DNA from 2 places in the Halobacillus sp. B23F22_1 genome. Region 2 is predicted to be linked to the other one. Evidence: a T-box and tRNA genes for the amino acid it is inferred to sense, from the RefSeq annotation. Region 2 holds a T-box; the other holds one or more tRNA genes.
What was found. The T-box of region 2 lies ahead of ACGTNH_RS08495 (valine--tRNA ligase). A T-box ahead of a tRNA ligase gene usually reads a tRNA of that ligase, here a tRNA-Val.

Region 1: it encodes a tRNA-Val, which carries the amino acid that the T-box ahead of ACGTNH_RS08495 (valine--tRNA ligase) is inferred to sense. The anticodon was not compared.

What each region holds. Positions count from the first base shown of each region.
Region 1 covers NZ_JBIEKE010000002.1:1,194,648-1,204,947, reverse strand. The annotation lists gene ACGTNH_RS13935 (CotO family spore coat protein) at 1-262, shown strand, start outside; gene ACGTNH_RS13930 (CotY/CotZ family spore coat protein) at 304-756, opposite strand; gene ACGTNH_RS13925 (hypothetical protein) at 949-1,245, shown strand; gene ACGTNH_RS13920 (DUF1360 domain-containing protein) at 1,304-1,621, shown strand; gene ACGTNH_RS13915 (hypothetical protein) at 1,666-1,965, shown strand; gene ACGTNH_RS13910 (MBL fold metallo-hydrolase) at 1,984-2,880, shown strand; gene ACGTNH_RS13905 (DUF421 domain-containing protein) at 2,859-3,548, opposite strand; gene ACGTNH_RS13900 (GNAT family N-acetyltransferase) at 3,650-4,078, opposite strand; gene ACGTNH_RS13895 (YjcG family protein) at 4,085-4,597, opposite strand; gene ACGTNH_RS13890 (alpha/beta hydrolase) at 4,613-5,344, opposite strand; tRNA gene ACGTNH_RS13885 (tRNA-Val) at 5,597-5,669, shown strand; gene ACGTNH_RS13880 (IclR family transcriptional regulator) at 5,944-6,687, shown strand; gene aroD (type I 3-dehydroquinate dehydratase) at 6,703-7,443, shown strand; gene ACGTNH_RS13870 (CaiB/BaiF CoA transferase family protein) at 7,561-8,769, shown strand; gene ACGTNH_RS13865 (hydroxymethylglutaryl-CoA lyase) at 8,769-9,728, shown strand; gene ACGTNH_RS13860 (TRAP transporter substrate-binding protein) at 9,891-10,300, shown strand, end outside.
Region 2 covers NZ_JBIEKE010000002.1:150,927-161,226, reverse strand. The annotation lists gene ACGTNH_RS08515 (prepilin peptidase) at 1-216, opposite strand, end outside; gene ACGTNH_RS08510 (sensor domain-containing diguanylate cyclase) at 397-1,920, opposite strand; gene ACGTNH_RS08505 (hypothetical protein) at 1,886-2,128, opposite strand; gene ACGTNH_RS08500 (bifunctional folylpolyglutamate synthase/dihydrofolate synthase) at 2,202-3,482, opposite strand; gene ACGTNH_RS08495 (valine--tRNA ligase) at 3,547-6,189, opposite strand; T-box leader at 6,239-6,463, opposite strand; gene ACGTNH_RS08490 (YszA family small membrane protein) at 6,550-6,738, shown strand; gene ACGTNH_RS08485 (LysM peptidoglycan-binding domain-containing protein) at 6,735-7,655, opposite strand; gene hemL (glutamate-1-semialdehyde 2,1-aminomutase) at 8,045-9,328, opposite strand; gene hemB (porphobilinogen synthase) at 9,351-10,300, opposite strand, start outside.

The DNA.
Region 1 (10,300 bases), 1.0 Mb from region 2:
AGCCGATTTAACTTTTAGTTCACGTAAAGATCGGCGTCAACGCTTTCGGGACATGTCGCTGGAAGAGAAAGTGAACTATTTTGTTCAGCTGCCAAGTCAGCTTCCAAAGATGAAGTGCGAAGTGACCACAGCTGAGGATACATGGAAAGGCTATGTTCAGAAGTACGAAGATGGAATAGTTTATATGAAAACTTTTCAAAAGCCCTTTCAACAAGAAGTTCCATTTAAAGATATTCAATCGATTCGGTTGCTTGGTTTTTAAACGCAAAAAAACCGCGCCTGTTGCGCGGTTTTTTCATGTACTTAGGATAATGCTGTAATTGCTGGTAAGCAAGTCACATGGCAGAAGCAGTCTAAGTCGACGGAAATGCAAATGCCAGTAGCTTTTAGATGACCTGTTTTTTGCTCAACTGGTGAACTTGGATCGTCGCACTTGTCTTCTGGGTCCCGAAGAAGTTCAAGTGTTGCACAGCAGTCTTTATCCACATCTTTTACACGGAAATAAAAGCTTGCTTTAATGTCTTTGATGGAATCACGACGAGCACCAAATCCCTTAAATGGTTTGCAATTCCCTTTGCAGTAAAGCAATACAGGGACCGTGTCACGACCTGAACCTCCTGTGTCACCAAGCAAATCTCCAATCGACTGCTCACAGCTGGTGTTGCAATCGGATAGTACATCATTTTGTGCTGCAACGATCTCACTTAAAATGTCACAAACACAATTACCTGAATCATGATGTTTGCCACAGCTCATTTTCGTTTGCCCCTCTCGATACGTATTGACGTAATGTCTTTAATAGAATATGTCGTTCATAGATTCGGGTGTGGGCATTTGTCTCTTTTGTGCAAAATCGTAGGCTAATGATTATGCTCTAGGCCATTGACCATACCAATTAGGGAAATAAACCATACAGTATCAATGACTATTAATAAGGAGATGAAACGAATGTCTGAAAAGAAGCGGGAAAAGAAAGTGATTTATGTAAAAGATTTAGTAATAAAAGCCGACAACGTTTTTATTGATTCAGATGATAAACACCGCAAACATGGTAAAGATGATCATAGAGATGAGCGCAAAGACCATCACAAAGACCACCACAAAGACGATCGGAAAGATCGCAAACATCGTGACCCGTTTTTTGGCGGGTGGTTTGATGATGAATCAAGCAGCTCTGACCGTCACCATAAAAAACGAAAGCACGACGATGAATCAAGTTCTCACGGTGGATTTTCTTGGATTTAATCCCCCCGGTCACTACCTCGTAGTGACCGTTTTCTTTTAATAAAAGGAGGCTGAATTTATGGTGACAGGGCTGGAGTTGTTTTTAATTGTTTTTGCCACATTTCGCATCACAAAACTAATTGTACAGGATGTTATTTTTGAGCCGTTGCGTGCGCCTTTTTATAAAATTGTTCAAGAAGGAAAAGAAGAGTGGCTGGAACCTAAAGGAATTATTGGAGAATTAGTTAGCTGTCAATGGTGTGTTGGGGTTTGGGCATCGCTGTTTGTTGTTTTTCTTCATCTATATGTACCGTATAGTGAACTGTTCATTCTTATCCTGGCAGTAGCAGGCATTCAATCAATTATCTACGAATGGAGCCAACGAAAAGGGGAATAATGGGAGAAGAAAAAGGGTAAGCATAATAGCAAGGAGGAGAGAACATGGGATATATTCTGCCAATCCAGCATTATCAATACCAGGATTATCACCAGAGAGTTACTTCCGAGGAACGGTCACCGTTTATGCTCGACCCTGTGTTTAAAGTAACACTGGACCACCGGCTGAAGGAAAACTATACCCCTAGAGAACCACATCGAAAAGATTCCAACGATCTCCGGCATGAACTTCATACATCTAAAAAATTTTACTATAATAATGAAAAGAAACGTTCACATCTTCTAAAAGAAAAAGTTTATTCAGAAGTCACAGGGAAAGGTCAGCGTTTCAGTGAATCCATTTAAAGAAATAGGAGATAATTTATGTCATTCCATCAAATTAATGAACAATGTTATTATTACGAAAGCGCAGTAAACATAGGTTACGTAACGGATGGCATAACAGGGCTGCTCATTGACACAGGGATTGATCGCTCATCTGTGAAGAAGGTAGAAAAGGAGCTTCGTAAAAGGGAGCTTCCTTTAACTCACCTTTTTATCAGCCACGCCCATGCTGACCATTATGGAGGGGCTGCTTATTTGCAGGACAACTACGATCTACATACACTTGCTACACCGTTTGAAGCTGCCATTTTACAAAATCCACCGTTAGAACCTTTGTATCTATTCGGTGGAAACGATCCTCTTCCCGAACTGCGCAATAAGTTTTTAGAAGGCCCAGCTATGAAAGTGGACGAACTCGTTGAAGAAGGGGAGTTTACAATAGGTACGCTGCCTATAAAAAGTATTTCAACCCCTGGTCATAGTTATAACCAGTTATCTTTAGTGATTAACGATACGTTATATGCAGCTGACGCTTATTTTAGTGTTGACCAATTAAAAAAACATAAAATCCCTTACATCACAGATGCTCATGAAACAATAGAAAGCTTAAAAAAGCTGCTTAATCTTTCATGTTCCGGAGGACTGCCGGGCCATGGAACTTATGAAAGAGACTTTAAAGCTACTGTCCAAGCAAATATTGACTACCATGAACGTTTATTACACTGGGTAGAAGCAAATTTAGAAGAAGCCATGACTCACGAAGCGATAGTGGCAAAAATGTGCGCTGAATTTGAGGTTCACGCTCCCCAATTGTCTCAATGGTTATTATACCGTACAGCAGTGACCGCTTACTTAACGGGTCTCATTAAACGAAAAAAAATCACCTACAAGGTAAGTGATTTCTGCTGGACATTTTATCGGGTAGGCTGTTCATAACCCATTACAAAAAGTTGTTCGCCTGGCGTATACTCTGCTATTAATACATCTTTAACTTCGCGGAAGTCCTGTGTATGAAGTTCGGCTTCCAGCCATTTTTTATCAAGGCCGATTTCTTTTAGATTATCCCAAAGAATTTCCCCATCGCTAACGAGCAGTCGAGGAAGCCCTTTACGCGTGAGAGGGAGGTTTAAATCTTGAAGAGTCGGTGTGTCAGCGGCCGTTTTTTTCATAACAGAAATGGTTCCATCTGTCTCTAATACGGCAAAAAGGACGTCTTGAATAGAAAAAATATCTTTTGAACGAAGCAAGTGCTGCAGCTGATTAATGTCTAGTTTATTTTTCTTCATTTGTTCGCGAATGATCTGCCCGTGATCAATAATGACAGAAGGAGAGCCTTCTAATGCTTTTCGTGATCCCTTAAACTTCTCAGTAATAATTTCAGTAACATAAATGAGTATGCCCCATAAAAAAACAGCAAATGCAATTTGAGCGATTCCCACTTCTTTATCATATAAGGCATTACCGACTAATTCTCCTAGTACTAACGCTGCAATAAAGTCAAACGCTGTAATTTGGGTAATTTGTGATTTCCCCAAGAACTTTGTTAATACAAATAAGGCGCCGAATCCAAAAAAGGATTCAATAGCTATTCTCATAAAATCCATAATATCCCCATCCCCGCCAAAACGTATTCTTCAGCATTGTGGACGAGACCGGGGCATTTTATACAAAAAACCTGCCCGAATTCAGGCAGGTTGTGTAAGGATTATAATGATTTTGTCATTGTTACATGAGGAATACCCGCGTCCATGAACTCTTCGGAGACAGTTTCATAGCCTAAGCTTTTATAAAAACCTTCCGCATGCGTTTGAGCATTTAGTTTCGATTTCTGATAGCCGCCGTCACGTGTGACCATCTCCATGTACTGAATGACTTGTTTGCCGAGCGACTGACCACGGTGTGATTTGGCTACACATATGCGCTCAAACTTTCCGTAATCTCCTACAAAGCGCAGACGAGCGGCGATTAAAGGTTTTCCGTCAATATAACCCACAATGTGGGTCGCAGTCTCATCATATTCGTCGTGCTCATCTTCTACAGCTACATTTTGCTCTTTTATAAAAACTTCCTCACGTACAGTAAAAGCATCTCGTTTTTCCAGTTCATTCGTCACGGTGCGTAAATTTACAGCCATATCAGCCTATTCTCCAAAGCGGAACGTTTCATAAACGCTCCATGCTCCGTTCTCAAGCTGATAAAGCAGTTGGAAACGATCAATTTTATCTTCAATATTGAACTTCAACATGCTTAACGTACCGTATACATCAGAATACTCTTCATCAGAAAGCTTTTGAGCAATTGTAATATGAGGCACAAAGGAGTACTGCTTATTATCTGGTAAATGATCAGTATGCAGTCGTTCATTAATTGAAGAGATCTCCTCAGACGGCTCCACTTTTAAATAGATGGTGTTAGTGACTGGTGTAAAAGAACTAACCTTTTGAATATGAATATTAAAAGGCGTCGTTTCTTTAGCAACTCTCTTTAACTCAGGAATAATTTTGCTCTCAATTTTATCTTCATCGGCTTCGAACGGCTCTTTCAAGGTGATGTGTGGTGGAATCAAGGCGTAGTGTGGGTCGTAACGCTTCCGATAAGAATTCGCTTCGTCCTGAATTTTTTTTGATGGAAATGCTGCAATTCCGTATTTCATTTGCTGAAACCCTCCTTAATCTTCTTTCGCAAACATCGTTTTCAACGCATTAGGAAAATCCTTTTGCCAGGATCCCCACGTGTGGTCCCCCTCCAATTCGTAGAACACATAGGAAAGGGGCTGCTTATCTAAGTATTGACGTAACTCAAGATTAGGCTTTAGAAAGTTCTTTCGAGCCGCATCTGTCGTCTTCACATCAGTCTCTTGATTTCCAATCGTATGGTAAATGGTTAAATTTGATAAATCATTAATTGATTGAATGTACTCAAGGACGTGTTCATCAATATAAGGACTCTGCATGATGACATTGCCAAAAATATTAGGAAATCTAGCCGCTGTCATTAATGCCAGCGTTCCAGCAAGTGAATCGCCAACGAGCGTGCGGCCTTTTCCTATACTAAAGCCTGGAAGTTCCTCATCTAATAAAGGAACAACTTCACGAACAAGGAAATTTACATAATCCCCTTGTTTCTTTCCATCAGGGTGATATTTATCCTGACGATCATATTTATCATTATAATGAATACCAATGAAGATGGTATTTTCAATTTCGCGATCCGAATGAAGCTTATCACTCAGCGTCGCTGCACGCCCCATTTGGAAGTAATCATCACCATCTTGCATAATACAGAAATGATATTTATAAAGAGGTGAGTAATTCTCAGGCGTATACACCTTAATTGTCATATCCTCATTTAAATACTGACTAGAAATTGTAAAATTTTGAAACTTACCTTTACGTCCCACAAAGCTCCTCCTAACAACAACGATTACTACAAAAATTCCCGTATCACAGGCTTCATAAACGTACCACCTTTATTTTATCATATTATTCAGGAAAAAGTGGAAGAGATACGCGTTCCCTTATTATTCCGTTTTATTCGACAAAATACGCTAAAAAATAAAAAATGTAATAGGAATCGTTGACAATATTTAAATCTCATTGTATATTATTATTTGTTCGTAACAAAATTTACGAACGTTTTACGTTACATATATGATTCCGTAGCTCAGCTGGGAGAGCGCCACCTTGACAGGGTGGAGGTCGTTGGTTCGAGCCCAATCGGAATCATCCATACAAAGTGCCGGAATGGCGCGGTTTCCTAGCAGAGGGGAGGCCGCGTCATTTCTTTTATTTTTAAGGAAAGATGACCGATTGTGGACCAAAAGGAAAAACTAGTTTTTCCCTTTTGTTATTTCTTTTCCCCCTTTTGTATTAATAGAAATTTTCAAAAAATTGACCATTCAAGGGTTGAATAATGAAAAAATTATGTTTAAAATGAATTTAGTTCCGTTAAATAAAACTAAATTCCGATAGATGGAACAAAAGAAGGTTGAGTAAACATATGACGAATGCCAAAAGTGAACAAGGTCTGCGAACGGTTCAAAGAGCGCTTGATATTCTCAATTGTTTTAATGAAGACCAATCTGAGCTTAGTCTAACCGAGATTGCATCAGAAATAGAATTGGCTAAATCGACCACGAGTAGACTACTAAGCACATTAGAACAAAACAGCATCATAGAAAAAGATCAGCAAACGCTGAAATATAAGCTTGGAATGAAAGTTTATTATTTAGGATACTTAGCAGGGAAATCAATAGAAACCAGATTAATTGCTAAACCGATTATGGATGAGGTTAGAGATCACACAAAGGAAACTGTAAATCTTTATAATATCGATGATATCTACCGGGTATGTCTGGAACAGGCGGAGGGGCTCAGGTCTGTGCGTCACTCTGTTAAAATCGGGCAAAAGCTTCCGTTATGGGCTGGAGCGGGAGGGAAAGCTTTATTAGCTTTTCAAGAACAGAATTTTATCAATGAGCTGCTTACTATTGTCGATAAACCTGAGCTTGAAGAAGAATTAAGAACAATCAGGGTTGAAAAGGTATGTTGCAGTATTGATGAGCGAGGTGAGGGGACGTCTGCTGTTGCTGCTCCTATATTCAATATAAATGGAAAGGTAAAGGCGTGTCTCTCCATTTCAGGTCCTGCCATGAGATTCTCTCAAGATAAGATTGTAGATTATCAGCAGTTGGTTAAAGAGTCGGCCTCAGTGATCTCAGCGAAATTAGGTTACAGGAATTGAAAGGGGGAGAAGACGATGAAGAAAGTGGAACCAAACGTCTGTACACCATTAGTAGGGGAAACCGTAGAAGAAATTATCAATGAAGTACGTATGATTGTTCCTCAAGAGCCTGATATCATAGAATGGCGTGCTGATTATTTTAAAGAAATACAGAATATCGGCCAAGTAGAAACGGTCCTTGAAAAGACAGCTGATCTCTTAGCTGATATCCCTCTGTTGTTTACGATTCGCAGTGAGAAAGAGGGAGGGCAGCCGCTTTCTTTACGTGAGGATGAGAAAATAGAGATTTTAAAGGAAGTCAGCCGAACTCCCTTTGTAGAATTCATTGATTATGAGGTAGCTAATTCTGAGCAATATATTCAGCAGTTAAGATCAGCAACACAACAGAACGGGACAAAGTTGATTTTGTCGTATCACAATTTTAATCACACTCCCGAAGATTCTGTTTTACTTAAAGCCCTTCATCAGGCTGAATTTTATAAGGCGGATTACGCTAAGCTCGCTGTAATGCCTCAAAGCAACAGTGATGTTCTGCAATTGCTCATGGTCACAGAGAAAGCCAGAAGTTCGATGGGTACCCCTTTAATTACTATTTCTATGGGTGGTTTAGGGATCATTACGAGAATGTTCGGCTGGGTTTTTGGGTCGAGTATCACTTTTGCAGTAGGAGAAAAAAGCTCGGCTCCCGGACAAATCCCTTTAAAAGAATTAAAAGACGTCATCGAGCTTACGAAGAAATATAAAGGCGCTCCATAGAGCTGCTTTGTAGGAGACACCGCTGCTAGTCATGCTGGCGGTGGTGCAAAGCTTACAGGTAAGAAGGGATTATTTTTTTATCTCAAATTAGATCGATCTAATAAAAGGAGAATAACTATGACTACACCTAAATTTGGTCCATTAACTGGAGTGAAAATCTTAGATATATCGACAATGATCGCTGCCCCATTTGGAGCTACACTCTTAGCTGACTTTGGAGCTGATGTAACCAAAATCGAGTTACCCGGTAAAGGGGATACGTTAAGAACAGTAGGTCCGTGGAAAGGAGAAGAAGGCTTAAGATGGCCAGGGCTGGCACGTAACAAGAAATCGATCACCCTGGATATCCGCACAGAGGAAGGAAAAAAGCTCTTTAAAAAGTTAATCGCCCAGCACGATGTATTAGTCGAAAACTTCCGCCCTGGAACAATGGAGAAATGGGGACTGAGCTATGAAGAATTAAAAAAGGTGAATCCTGATTTGATCATGTCGAGAGTTTCTGGCTATGGACAGACCGGACCTTACAGAGAAAAAGCAGGTTTTGGAACGCCTGGGACAGCATTCAGCGGACACACATCCATTCAGGGTTACCCGGACCGTCCGCCTGTCAGCCCGTCGTATTCTTTATTAGATTATATAACCGGCGTCTATGTTGCATTAGCTACAGTAAGCGCTTTATATAATCGTGATGTTAATGAAGAAGGAGAAGGGCAGATCGTAGAGATGGGGCTTTATGAATCGATTTTCCGTATGCTTGAGTTCTTAGTAGCGGAATATGACCAGAACGGAAAAGTACGGGATCGCAGTCCTGGACTGTCAGGACATTCAAGCCCCGCAGGTACGTACGCAACAAAAGACGGTAAGTTTGTCGTTCTCGTCACAAGTACCGATTCAACTTTCAACCGATTGGCTGAGGCGATGGATCGAATGGATATGTTAGAAGATGAGCGGTATTATTCCAATTCTGAACGGTTGAAGCATGATGATGAAGTCCAGGAGATTGTATCCAACTGGATTAGAAAGCATACCCAGAAAGAATTATCAGAACTTCTGGACTCTTACGGGGTGCCGGTAAGCCCGATTTACACCATAGAAGATATCTTCGAGGACCCTCACTATAAAGCTCGTGAAAATATCGTTGAAGTGGAGCATCCTCGTTTAGGGAAAGTAAAGGTGCCAGGCGTGGTTCCTAAATTCTCAAAAACCCCAGGCACTATTCGCCACCGTGCTCCTGATCTTGGAGAGCACAATGAGGAAATCTATAGTGAAACCTTAGGGCTGTCTAAAGAAGAGGTCACTCAATTACAAGAAAAGGGGATTATCTAATGAATGCACAGAATCTAGTATTACCTTCTAAAGCAGTTATGTGTGAAGTAGCACCGCGTGATGGCTTCCAGGCTGAAAGAGAATGGATTCCAACAGACGCTAAAGTGAACATCATTCGGGAGCTAGCGAAAACAGGGATTCAATCAATGGAAGTTACGTCTTTTGTCCATCCCCAGGCAATTCCCCAGTTAAGGGACGCAGAGAAAGTCGTACGTCAGGTCCAGGACTTAGAGGATTTAAAATTTCGTGCGCTCGTTCCTAATGAAAAAGGGGCTCAAAGAGCAATTGATTCAGGAATTAAAAAATTAAAACTGATGCTTTCAGCTACGGATTCCCATAGCATGTCCAATGCCAATGCCAAAGTCGCAGATGCTCAAAATAAGCTGGAACCGATTATTGAGACCGCCCATAAACAGGATGTAAAGGTGGGAGGCTCCTTATCTGTCGCTTTCGGTTGTCCTTATGAAGGAAAAGTACACGTTGAACAACTGATTCCGATCATAAAAAGGTATGAAACTATGGGCATTACTGAGATATCACTTGCTGATACGACAGGCATGGCTAACCCTAAACAAGTGTACGAATCGTTAGGAGTACTAAAGCAGGAATTCCCCACGATTACTTTTTCGATGCACTTTCATAACACACGGGGGATGGCGCTTGCGAATACATTTAGTGCTCTGCAGCAAGGAGTTATCCATTTTGATAGTTCCATCGCTGGGCTGGGAGGCTGTCCTTATGCTCCAGGTGCCTCAGGGAATATAGCTTCAGAAGATCTTGTTCATTTTTTACATGAAATGGGGATTGAGACAGGGATTGACCTGCAGGCTTTAATTCACACCGCCGACTATACAAAACAAGTGATAGGGCACGATGGGGGAAGCTATATGTTGCAAGCCGGCCCTTGTTCTCTGCTTTCTAATAAGCCTACAAGTCAAGAGAAAATTATAAAAAAATAAGGCGTTACTTTAATTTAAAAGAATTATTCAAAGAATTTTCTGAAAATACATTGATTAATAGAATTAGTCCATTTAAAATGAAGTAAATGTTCCAATCGATTAGATCGATCTAATTAAGTCGTGATCTTATTAGATCGATCTACTGAAAAAGGAGTGGATATCATGAAGAAAATAAAGCTCATTGGATTATTGGCAGTCTTTGCAATTCTGGGGGCCGGATATTATATCAATATGTTAGAAGCCGCTGGTAAAGAAAAGAAAACGATGAGACTGGCTGTAGTAACCCCAGAAGATCGATCTTTAACTAAAGGACTCTATAAATTTCAGGAAATCGTTGAAGAGAAGACAAATGGAGAAATCAATGTAGAAGTCTATCCTAACGGTGTACTAGGCGGAGATAGAGAGGTGCTGGAAGGGTTACAACTTGATACCATTCAAGGTACAACCATGTCTACAGGTCCTATCGCTCAATTTGCTGAACGATATCAGATTTTCGATCTGCCTTTTTTATTTCCTGATAGAGAAAGCGCTTACGAAGTTCTTGATGGACCTGTGGGCGATCAGCTATTGAA
Region 2 (10,300 bases):
AATTTTTTGCAGGCAATGGAGGCAGCGTCCTTTTTGAAGAAGATAAGAAAAGATCGGTAAAAGCTCATACCAGCATAGTGCTTGGTGACAATTTGGACAATAAGACCGTTCTTGTTTGAAAAGTTCTCTTTTGGGAACTCTCAAACCAACAACATTATAAAAAGATCCAAAAATCAAACCAATTAAAAAAATATATAACGACATAAAAATTGACATGTTTCACCCCTCATTGTATAGATGAACATCACCCGATCAAGATACTTATCCTGAATGGAGTTATTCATCTTTTTAGTTTTACGACGAATATTTGCCCCCTTAATCGTCGGAAAATCTTCTAAAAGATCCTTAATATTCAAAACATAAACTCCATTTCTTTGAAAGTACAGCTGAATGCTGTCATTCAGCTGTTTGCTTTATTCTTTCATAACTTGCGACACGGTTTCTCCCTCTTTGCTTAGCACCAACGTACATCGCGCGATCGGCATGACGAGTTAGTTCTAATAAATCCTCACAATTCTCAGGGTAAGAAGCAACCCCGATGCTAGCCGAGATAAAAACTTCAACAGATTCCCCAGTTTGTAAGATGTGATCGTGAATAATAAAAGGAGAACTTGTTATCATTACTTTTATTTCTTCTGCTACATTTAAGGCTTCTGAGCTCGAATAATCGGGAAGCAAGATAACAAACTCTTCGCCCCCATACCGTGCAACTATCCCTCTAGGACCGATTATAGTTTCTAGACGGTTAGCTAATTCGCAGAGAATTTCATTTCCTGCTTCATGACCGAAGTCATCGTTTACGAGTTTAAAATGATCAATATCTAATAGGATCTGGGAAACGGGACGGTGTTTCTCTTCCGTTCTCCACTCTTCTGAAATCAATTGTAAATAGTTTTCAAAGTAACGGTAATTGTATAAGGAGGTTAGCGGACAGCGTTCACTTTCATTTTTTGTTCTTTCATAATGCCTTGCATTTTCAATAGCTACAGCTAGATAACTGCCGAGGATATTTAATATCATATACTGATACTTAAAAAAGGCACGAGGCTGAGTCGAATACATTGTGATAATACCAACTGTTTTGTTCTGGCGGGTAATTGGAATAGACATAACGCTCTCTACATTCTCCGGTGTGTGAGTATTCTCTAAATGCTTCCATTTTTTTCGCGTGTGATAATGCTTTCCTTTTCCGTATTTCCATGTATCAATACTTATACTCTTCTGTTCCACTAAATTAAGTTCAGGAAGTTCCACATTATCTATACGATCAAAAAAGCGTATTAAAGTCATTGTATGATCAGTCTTCACATCAAATATGTATAAATAGTCTAAAGGGAGTAAAGAGGTGACTCTTTTTACAAAAACATCCAGAACCTCCTCTACACCTAGCTTTCCTGTTAGTTCATGACCAATGTCACCTGTTTTTTGAAGGTATTGGTTGACTTGGCTCGTTTTATGAAATTGCCTTAACATAATGGAGATAAGCAAAAAAGGAAAACCAATCAAGTAAATTGAAGAAAGTCCAATTTCTGTATAAACGTAATACAGCATTAATCCTGCAGGTGCCACTAGCGCAGTAGTAAGAAGCTCCCATTTAACACCTTGATCGACCCACTTTACTTTTCTTTTATACAGATAGCGGCCAATTAATTGAAGTAAAATCTGGTTAACAACTATCTGTGTTATAGCATAAGCCACAACAGCAACTGCCCCTGATTGAAGGGCTTGCTCCCCATGACTTCCGCCAAGGGAGTGAAAAACGCCCGCTGTAATTAAGGAAATAATAAGAAACATCAGCATGTTTAAAGGAATGCGAAAGAAATTTGTCTTACCTACTCTTAGCTTGATCATTAGAAAAATGAGAGATACTTGGATAACAAGTATTTCAACAAACAGCCCAAAATATAAAAAAAGCGGCAAAGCTGACTCCATTTGTTAGAAAAACAGGGTGGTCACCCATTAATAATGGAAATATGGCAACGATGGAAGCAAGAATAATAAATCCTATAATATCTATTTTATAATTAAAAATCGGAAAGGAAGTGTTTGCAAAAACCACATATAAAATAAACGGCCAAACAGCAAGCCAAATTCCATATATGGTGAGCTTCTTTTTCGTTGATATCAATAGAGCTTCACTCCTTCTCTTTTTATCAAATTAGAAATTTCAAACAATTATAATAATAACACAATACTTCTTTCTATTCAAAATATTTCCTGATTTCGGAAATAAAATAAAGCGAACCAGAGATAACTAGGACATCCTCCCCTGTTAACTTTCCCATAATTTGTTGTAAAGCTTCTTCTTGTTGCTCTATTACATAACTAGGATTAATCGACGAAATATCTGCCATATCCTTTGCTTTCACAGCTTTTGGAAATTCAAAATTTGTAAACCAGGCTTCTTTCACAATGGGTTTAAATTGATTTAACATTTGTTCAATTGGTTTATCTAGAACTGCTCCATAAAGTAGGTATATCGACTTATCAGAGTAGTGAGCCTTTAATGTTTCAACTAAAGCTTCCGTGCCTTCTTTATTGTGAGCCCCATCTAATATAACGATTGGATTTTTTTGAACAATTTCAAATCTTGCTGGCCAAGTTGTAGAATGAATCGCATCAGCATAAAAATCTTGCTGCACTAAATATCCCATTTTTCTCAACTGTTCCATTGCCGCCAATGCTAATCCTGCATTGTATATTTGATGGATCCCTTTCATTCTAGTAGCCATTAACGGTGAAGAATAGTCTTCGATCTTAAAATAAAAAGATTCTCCGTCTGAGGTATGAGACACATGCTCAAGAAAAAAATCTTCTCCCTCTACTGATAAAGGAGCTCTCTGCTTATCTGCCTCTTCTTTTATCACTTGTAAAGCCTCTTCTTCTTTTACACAAGTAAACACAGGGCGGGATACCTTAATAATCCCGGCTTTTTGATAAGCAATCTCTTTATAGGTCTCTCCTAATATCGCAGTGTGATCTTTTCCGATATTCGTGATGATAGAGAGGATTGGATCAATAATATTTGTTGAATCATATCTTCCGCCTAAACCTGTTTCAAAAAGGGCAAAGTCCACATTTTTTTGCTGGAAAAATAGTACGGACATGACAGTAATAACTTCGAATTCAGTAGGCTCGCCTATTTCTGTTTTACATAGCTCATCCACCAAAGGTTTGACTAACTCTACTAAATCAATGAGTTCGTAATCTGATACAGGCAGCCCGTTAATACTCATTCTCTCATTAAACCGTATAATATATGGAGAGGTGAATGTACCCACTGTGTAACCTTGAGCTTGCAGGAGATTTCTTAAGAAAGATACAGTGGAACCTTTACCGTTCGTACCTGCTACATGAATAGTATTTAGACTTTTTTCAGGGTTTTGCAGCCTTTCTAACATCCATTTCATGCGAACTAGTCCAGGTTTTACTTTAAATTTTTCTCTTGTATGTATCCATTCTAATGCTTCAACGTACTTCATCTATTTAACTCCCCATTTCATAAAAGAGGAGAGTATTCTACTAAGAATACCCTCCATCTCTATTTTAAGCTTTTAATTCTTTCATACGTGCTTCTACCTTAGCACGTTTATCTAAATAATCACTTTCTTTCTTACGTTCCTCTTCAACCACATGCTCTGGAGCTTTACTAACAAATCCTTCGTTAGATAATTTTTTCTGAACTCGAGAGACTTCCTTATCCCACTTTTCCCACTCTTTTTCTAAACGCTTGATTTCGTCATCGATGTTAATGAGTCCAGCAAGTGGCAAGTACAATTCAGCACCGGTTACAACAGCAGACATCGCTTTTTCAGGTGCTTGAAGATCCGTACTTATAGCTAACTCGCTGGGATTACAGAAACGCTCTAGATAACTGCGATTCTTCTCAAGCTCAGCTACGACTTTATCGTCCTTTGCTTGAATCATGAGCTGGATCTCTTTAGACATTGGTGTGTCTACTTCTGCTCGAATGTTTCGAACCGAACGAATAATAGAGACCAGGCGTTCCATCTCCTCCACAGCTTTCTCGTTGTGGAAATCATCATTTACTTTTGGCCATGATGCCTGAGTGATGGACTCCCCTTCATGAGGTAAATGCTGCCAGATTTCTTCAGTAATAAACGGCATAAATGGATGAAGCATTCTCATCGTTTGATCCAAAACGTAAGCCAAGATTGAGCGAGTTGTATGGATTCTCTGTTTGTCTTCCCCGTATAGTGGAAGTTTCGCCATTTCGATATACCAGTCACAAAACTCATCCCAAATAAAGTTATATAAATGGCGGCCAGCTTCTCCAAATTCATAGCGATCGATGTTTTTCGTTACTTGCTCTACGGTTTGATTCAAACGAGTTAATATCCACTCATCAGCAACTGACTTTTCACCAGTTAAATCAATGTCTTCATACTTAATATCTCCCATGTTCATAAGGGCAAAGCGTGAAGCGTTCCAAATCTTATTTGCAAAGTTCCAAGTAGATTCAACTTTCTCCCATTGAAAACGCAAATCCTGCCCCGGAGAAGACCCCGTTGATAAGAAATAACGAAGAGAGTCTGCACCATACTTCTCGATTACATCCATTGGGTCCACACCGTTACCTAGAGATTTACTCATTTTTCTTCCTTCTGCATCTCTTACTAGCCCGTGAATTAAGACATCTTCAAAAGGACGACGATTAGTGAATTCAATAGATTGAAAAATCATTCGGCTTACCCAGAAGAAAATGATATCATAACCAGTTACAAGGACATTAGTAGGAAAGTATCTTTGAAAATCTTCATTAGCTTCGTCCGGCCAGCCCATTGTTGAGAATGGCCATAATGCTGAAGAGAACCATGTATCAAGTACGTCTTCATCCTGTTCCCAATTCTCTTCATCTGCAGGGGCTTCTTTACCTACATAAATCTCACCTGTTTCTTTATGATACCAGGCAGGAATACGGTGGCCCCACCAAAGCTGACGAGAGATACACCAGTCACGAATATTTCCCATCCAGTTTAAATATGTTTTCTCAAATCGATCAGGTACGAAGTTAACCTTATCATCTGAAGATTGTAAGTCAACAGCCTGCTTTGCTAGAGGTTCCATATTTACAAACCATTGAGTGGATAAATAGGGCTCTACTACTGCCCCACTGCGCTCGGAGTGTCCGACAGAATGAACATGTTCTTCAATCTCAAATAGAACATTGCTTTCCTGTAGATCTTCTACAATTTGAGTCCTGCACTCGAAGCGATCCATTCCTTTATATTTACCTGCATTTTCGTTCATCGTTCCATCTTCATTCATTACGAGCACACGTTCCAAGTCATGACGGTTTCCGATTTCAAAGTCATTTGGATCATGAGCGGGTGTGATTTTCACTGCACCAGAACCAAAATCCATGTCGACATAATCGTCGGCCACGATTTCAATTTCACGACCAATAATAGGCAATATGGCTTTTTTGCCAATCAAATGCTTATACCTTTCATCTTTAGGGTGGACAGCTACAGCTGTATCCCCAAGCATGGTCTCTGGACGAGTAGTTGCAACTTCGATAGCACCGTCCTCATTCTTAAGAGGGTAACGCATATGATAAAAAGCACCTTGCACATCTTTGTATTCAACCTCGATATCAGAAAGTGCTGTTTTGGTAGAAGGATCCCAGTTGATAATGTATTCTCCACGGTAAATAAGATCGCGCTCATATAATTTTACGAAAACCTCTTTTACTGCTTCAGATAATCCTTTATCCAACGTAAACCTTTCACGCGAATAGTCTAATCCTAAACCAAGTTTTTCCCATTGGGTGCGGATAAACTGAGCATACTCTTTCTTCCATTCCCAAGATTTCTCTAAAAACGCTTCACGGCCTAAATCATAACGCGATGTTCCTTGCTCCTTTAATTTAGCCTCTACTTTAGCCTGAGTAGCAATTCCTGCATGATCCATTCCCGGCAGCCAAAGAACGTCATAACCTTGCATACGCTTTACACGAGTTAAAATATCCTGCAGCGTTGTATCCCATGCATGACCTAAGTGTAATTTGCCTGTTACATTTGGAGGAGGAATCACTACCGTATAAGGTTCTTTTCCCTTATCTCCAGTTGCTTCAAAAAACTTTCCATCTACCCAATATTGATAACGATTTTGCTCGACGGCTGAAGGATCATATTTTGTCGGCATTGATAATTCTTTATGTTCCATTTATTATCCTCCTTCATTTCTGTAAATATAAAAAAATCCTTTTCATCCTAAAAAGGACGAAAAGGATTACTTTTCCGTGGTACCACCTTTATTTGCAAAAAATTATTTGCACACTCATAACAGATAACGGCTTCTAACCGGCTTCCTCTACTATTTTTTCAAAGAAGCTGCATCCTGGGCGACATTCCATAAATCCAATTCCTAGAAGACTCTCACCAGCTGTCTTCCTCTCTGAAGGTTTGATTAATGTACTCTTCCCAATCAAGGCATTTCACATATAGTCATTAATATTCATATTGTATATAGAATATATGTATGAAGTCAACTATTTCTAAAAATAAATTGAAAGGAGGGAAAATAATGAGCCGCATGTATCGTTATCGTCTCCCCCCATGGTGCCGCCACTGGTTATATGTGATTGAAAAAGCAACTATGCCTATATGTGTATATCAGCTTATCCGTACTTTAATATTCCCCACTACAATAGATGTTTTTTTACTTGGATTATGCATAGGTCTGCACTTAGCTTTCCGTTTTAAATGGATTTAATTCGGAATATAAACAATTTGACCTGGCTCTACTTCTTCTTCAACTTGATTCACCTTTTCTAATTGCTTAACGGGGACTTCATACCGTTCAGCAATCATCTCAATCGTTTCGTCTTCCTGCACAATATACATTTTCATTTGTGAGTACGTTTCATCTCTGTTTGGAAATAGGTGCTGAAAAATTTGCTTAAATCCATTAACGGATGGGGAGGGTGCATCTTGCTCAAATTCTGCTGACTCCACCTCTTCGTAAGATTCAGCACCTTCTTCTTGATCAATATATTCTTCGTTTTCTTCTAATTCTTCTGCCATTTGAGGTTTGAAAAAATCTGAGAATGATTGAGTGTGTTCTTTTCGACCGCTTTCTTCTTGCTCTTCATCCGATTCCTCTCTAAATTCTTCTCCTGCAGGAGCTTCCTGTTCTTCATTTTTGTATTGTACCGGCCCTATGGTAATAACATTATGGTCTGCTTCGAAAGAATCTGTACTTCGTGCTTGAAGGATGCCGTTCATACTCAACTGAGCATGAAGCGTTAAATTATTGGGCTCAGGCAGTTCGTAATCAAAGCTTTCGATATCTATTACCACTTCCTCTAAATTCGTGACGCGATCTTTTGAGACGGTAATTTCGACAGGAAATGAATGGGTGAATTCAGAAATCCCTTCTTCTTCTCCATTATCCACATCTAGCACTCTCCCCACCGGAGGCGTATCTGCATGCCTATAAGGCTCCACCTTTTCATCAGCCATGTATTCTCCAAATAACTCTACCGAACCATGAAGCCTGACCTCATCACCTAAATCAGCAATCGATACATTGGGTTCAAGCGAAATGCCAATTAATTCACTGACGCCCTGTCCTTCCTTAAACCAAAGTGATTCATCTAAATAAAAAGAAAACTCCTGATTTTTTTGCATTACAATGTCCCCTCCCTAGTTAATCAACAAAGTCATCTATTACCACTTTATGCATCAACTTTGATGATATACGTAAGAAGAGAATTTCATAGAAAAAGTCATAGTAATGAACTAAAGAAAGGGTTCTTAGCCGTTTATGTGAAAAAGAGAAAGTGAAGGAGCAATCGCTGATGACGGCTGCCTGCCGGATTGCCCTACGTCTAGCAAGGTGAACTAGATGTTAGGGTCTTTATCTGATCACCGAGCGTGGATTTCAGTGGAAACTTGGGCGCTCGTCCGCTGAAAGGGGAGGCTTATCGCTCCTGACGGGCAAGTAAAAAAGCTTGCAGAAAACAGGGGGGGGTCTCCACAAGCTGAAGACATAGTCATGGACTATGTCTTTATTATCATTATAAGGTTTTAAATACCGCTTCAACCGCTTCAATAGTTCGTTCGATATCATCTTTTGTATGAGCAACAGATAAAAATAAACCTTCAAATTGAGATGGCGGTAAAAAGATCCCTTGCTCAATCATCCCTCTATAATATTTAGCAAACCGATGCAAATCCGATTGGTTAGCAGTTTCAAAATTTTCTACGGGGCCATCCGTGAAGAAAACGCCAACCATTGAACCTGCTCGATTAATGGTTAAGGGAATATCATATTTCTCAGCTGCGACTTTAAAGCCTTCTACAAGACGATCCACATTTTCATTAATCTTTTTATAAGCAGATTCGTCCATAGCTTTAAGCGTTTCATAACCTGCAGTCATTGCTAATGGGTTTCCAGAAAGGGTTCCAGCTTGATAAATATCACCTACAGGAGCCACTCGCTCCATAATCTCACGCTTACCTCCATAAGCTCCAACTGGCAGGCCCCCCCCAATTACTTTTCCTAAGCACGTCATATCCGGCGTAACGTCAAAGTGGCCTTGGGCACAATAATATCCCACTCTAAAGCCGGTCATCACTTCATCAAAAATCAACACCGTACCATTATCCTTCGTTAACTTACGCAGTTCTGTAAGAAATTCCTGGTTAGGAGGGACCACTCCCATATTTCCTGAAACAGGTTCGATGATGACAGCAGCTAAATCATCCCCAAATTCTTCAAAAACATAATTCACGCTTTCTAAATCGTTATATGGGACGGTAATCGTATTTTCAGCAATAGACTGAGGTACACCAGGCGAATCAGGAAGACCTAATGTAGCTACTCCAGATCCTGCTTTTATGAGTAGGGAATCACCATGACCATGATAGTTCCCTTCAAATTTAAGAATTTTATTCCTTCCTGTATACCCTCTGGCAACACGAAGAGCGCTCATCGTGGCTTCTGTTCCTGAATTCACCATACGAAGCATTTCTATAGAAGGTACACGGTCAATGACAAGGTTAGCTAAATCATTTTCCAAAGTTGTCGGTGCTCCAAAGCTCGTCCCCAGCTCTGCTGCTTTTTTCAAAGACTCGACTACACGGTCATCCGCATGACCAAGAATTAGAGGGCCCCAGCTCAACACATAGTCAATATATTCATTTCCATCAATATCAGTAATTTTTGAACCTTTGGCTTTTTCCATAAAAATAGGGTCCATGTCTACAGAGTTAAACGCACGCACAGGTGAATTTACTCCTCCCGGCATTAAATCTACGGCTTCTTTGTATGCTTCAATAGAACGATTAAAATTTCTCATAACTAACTATCATTCCCTTCCGTTACTGATCTAGATAATTGGCTGCATCCTTCGCAAAATAAGTAATGATTAAGTCCGCCCCTGCCCGTTTCATAGAAGTTAATTTTTCCATAACGATTTCTTCTTCATTCACCCATCCATTGGAAGCAGCAGCTTTAATCATAGAGTATTCTCCGCTTACATTGTAAGCAACAAGTGGAAGGTTAAACCGGTCTTTTACTTCACGCATAATGTCCAAATAAGACAAAGCAGGTTTTACAATCAGAAAATCGGCTCCTTCTTCGACATCAGACTCGGCTTCACGAATAGCTTCCAAACGGTTAGCTGGATCCATCTGATACGCTCGACGATCACCAAATTGAGGCGAACTGTGTGCCGCATCACGGAAGGGTCCGTAAAAGGCGGAAGCATATTTGACTGCATATGACATAACCGGGATGTGACTATAACCTGCTTTATCCAATCCCTTTCTAATAGCAGCTACAAATCCATCCATCATATTTGAAGGAGCAATAATATCGGCTCCAGCTTCTGCTTGACTAACAGCTGTCTTCGTAAGTAACTCCAATGACTCATCGTTTGCAATATCTCCATCACGCACAATTCCACAATGGCCATGATCAGTGTATTGACATAGACAGGTATCAGCTACCACTGTCAACGACGGATGAGCTTCTTTTATGTGACGAATGGCTTTTTGCACAATACCAGAATCGTGATAAGCTTCACTTCCTACCTCGTCTTTCTCCTTAGGTACACCAAACACAATTACGGAACGAATGCCTAACTGCTCTAATTCAGTCATTTCATTTGATAAGTAATCCAGGGAAACTTGATGTACACCAGGCATCGATTTTACAGCATTTTTGACGTTTTCCCCTTCCACAATAAAGATCGGATAAATTAAATCTTCTTTTTGTAGTTTCGTCTCCCGCACTAAAGAACGCATGGATTCAGTTCTTCTTAAGCGTC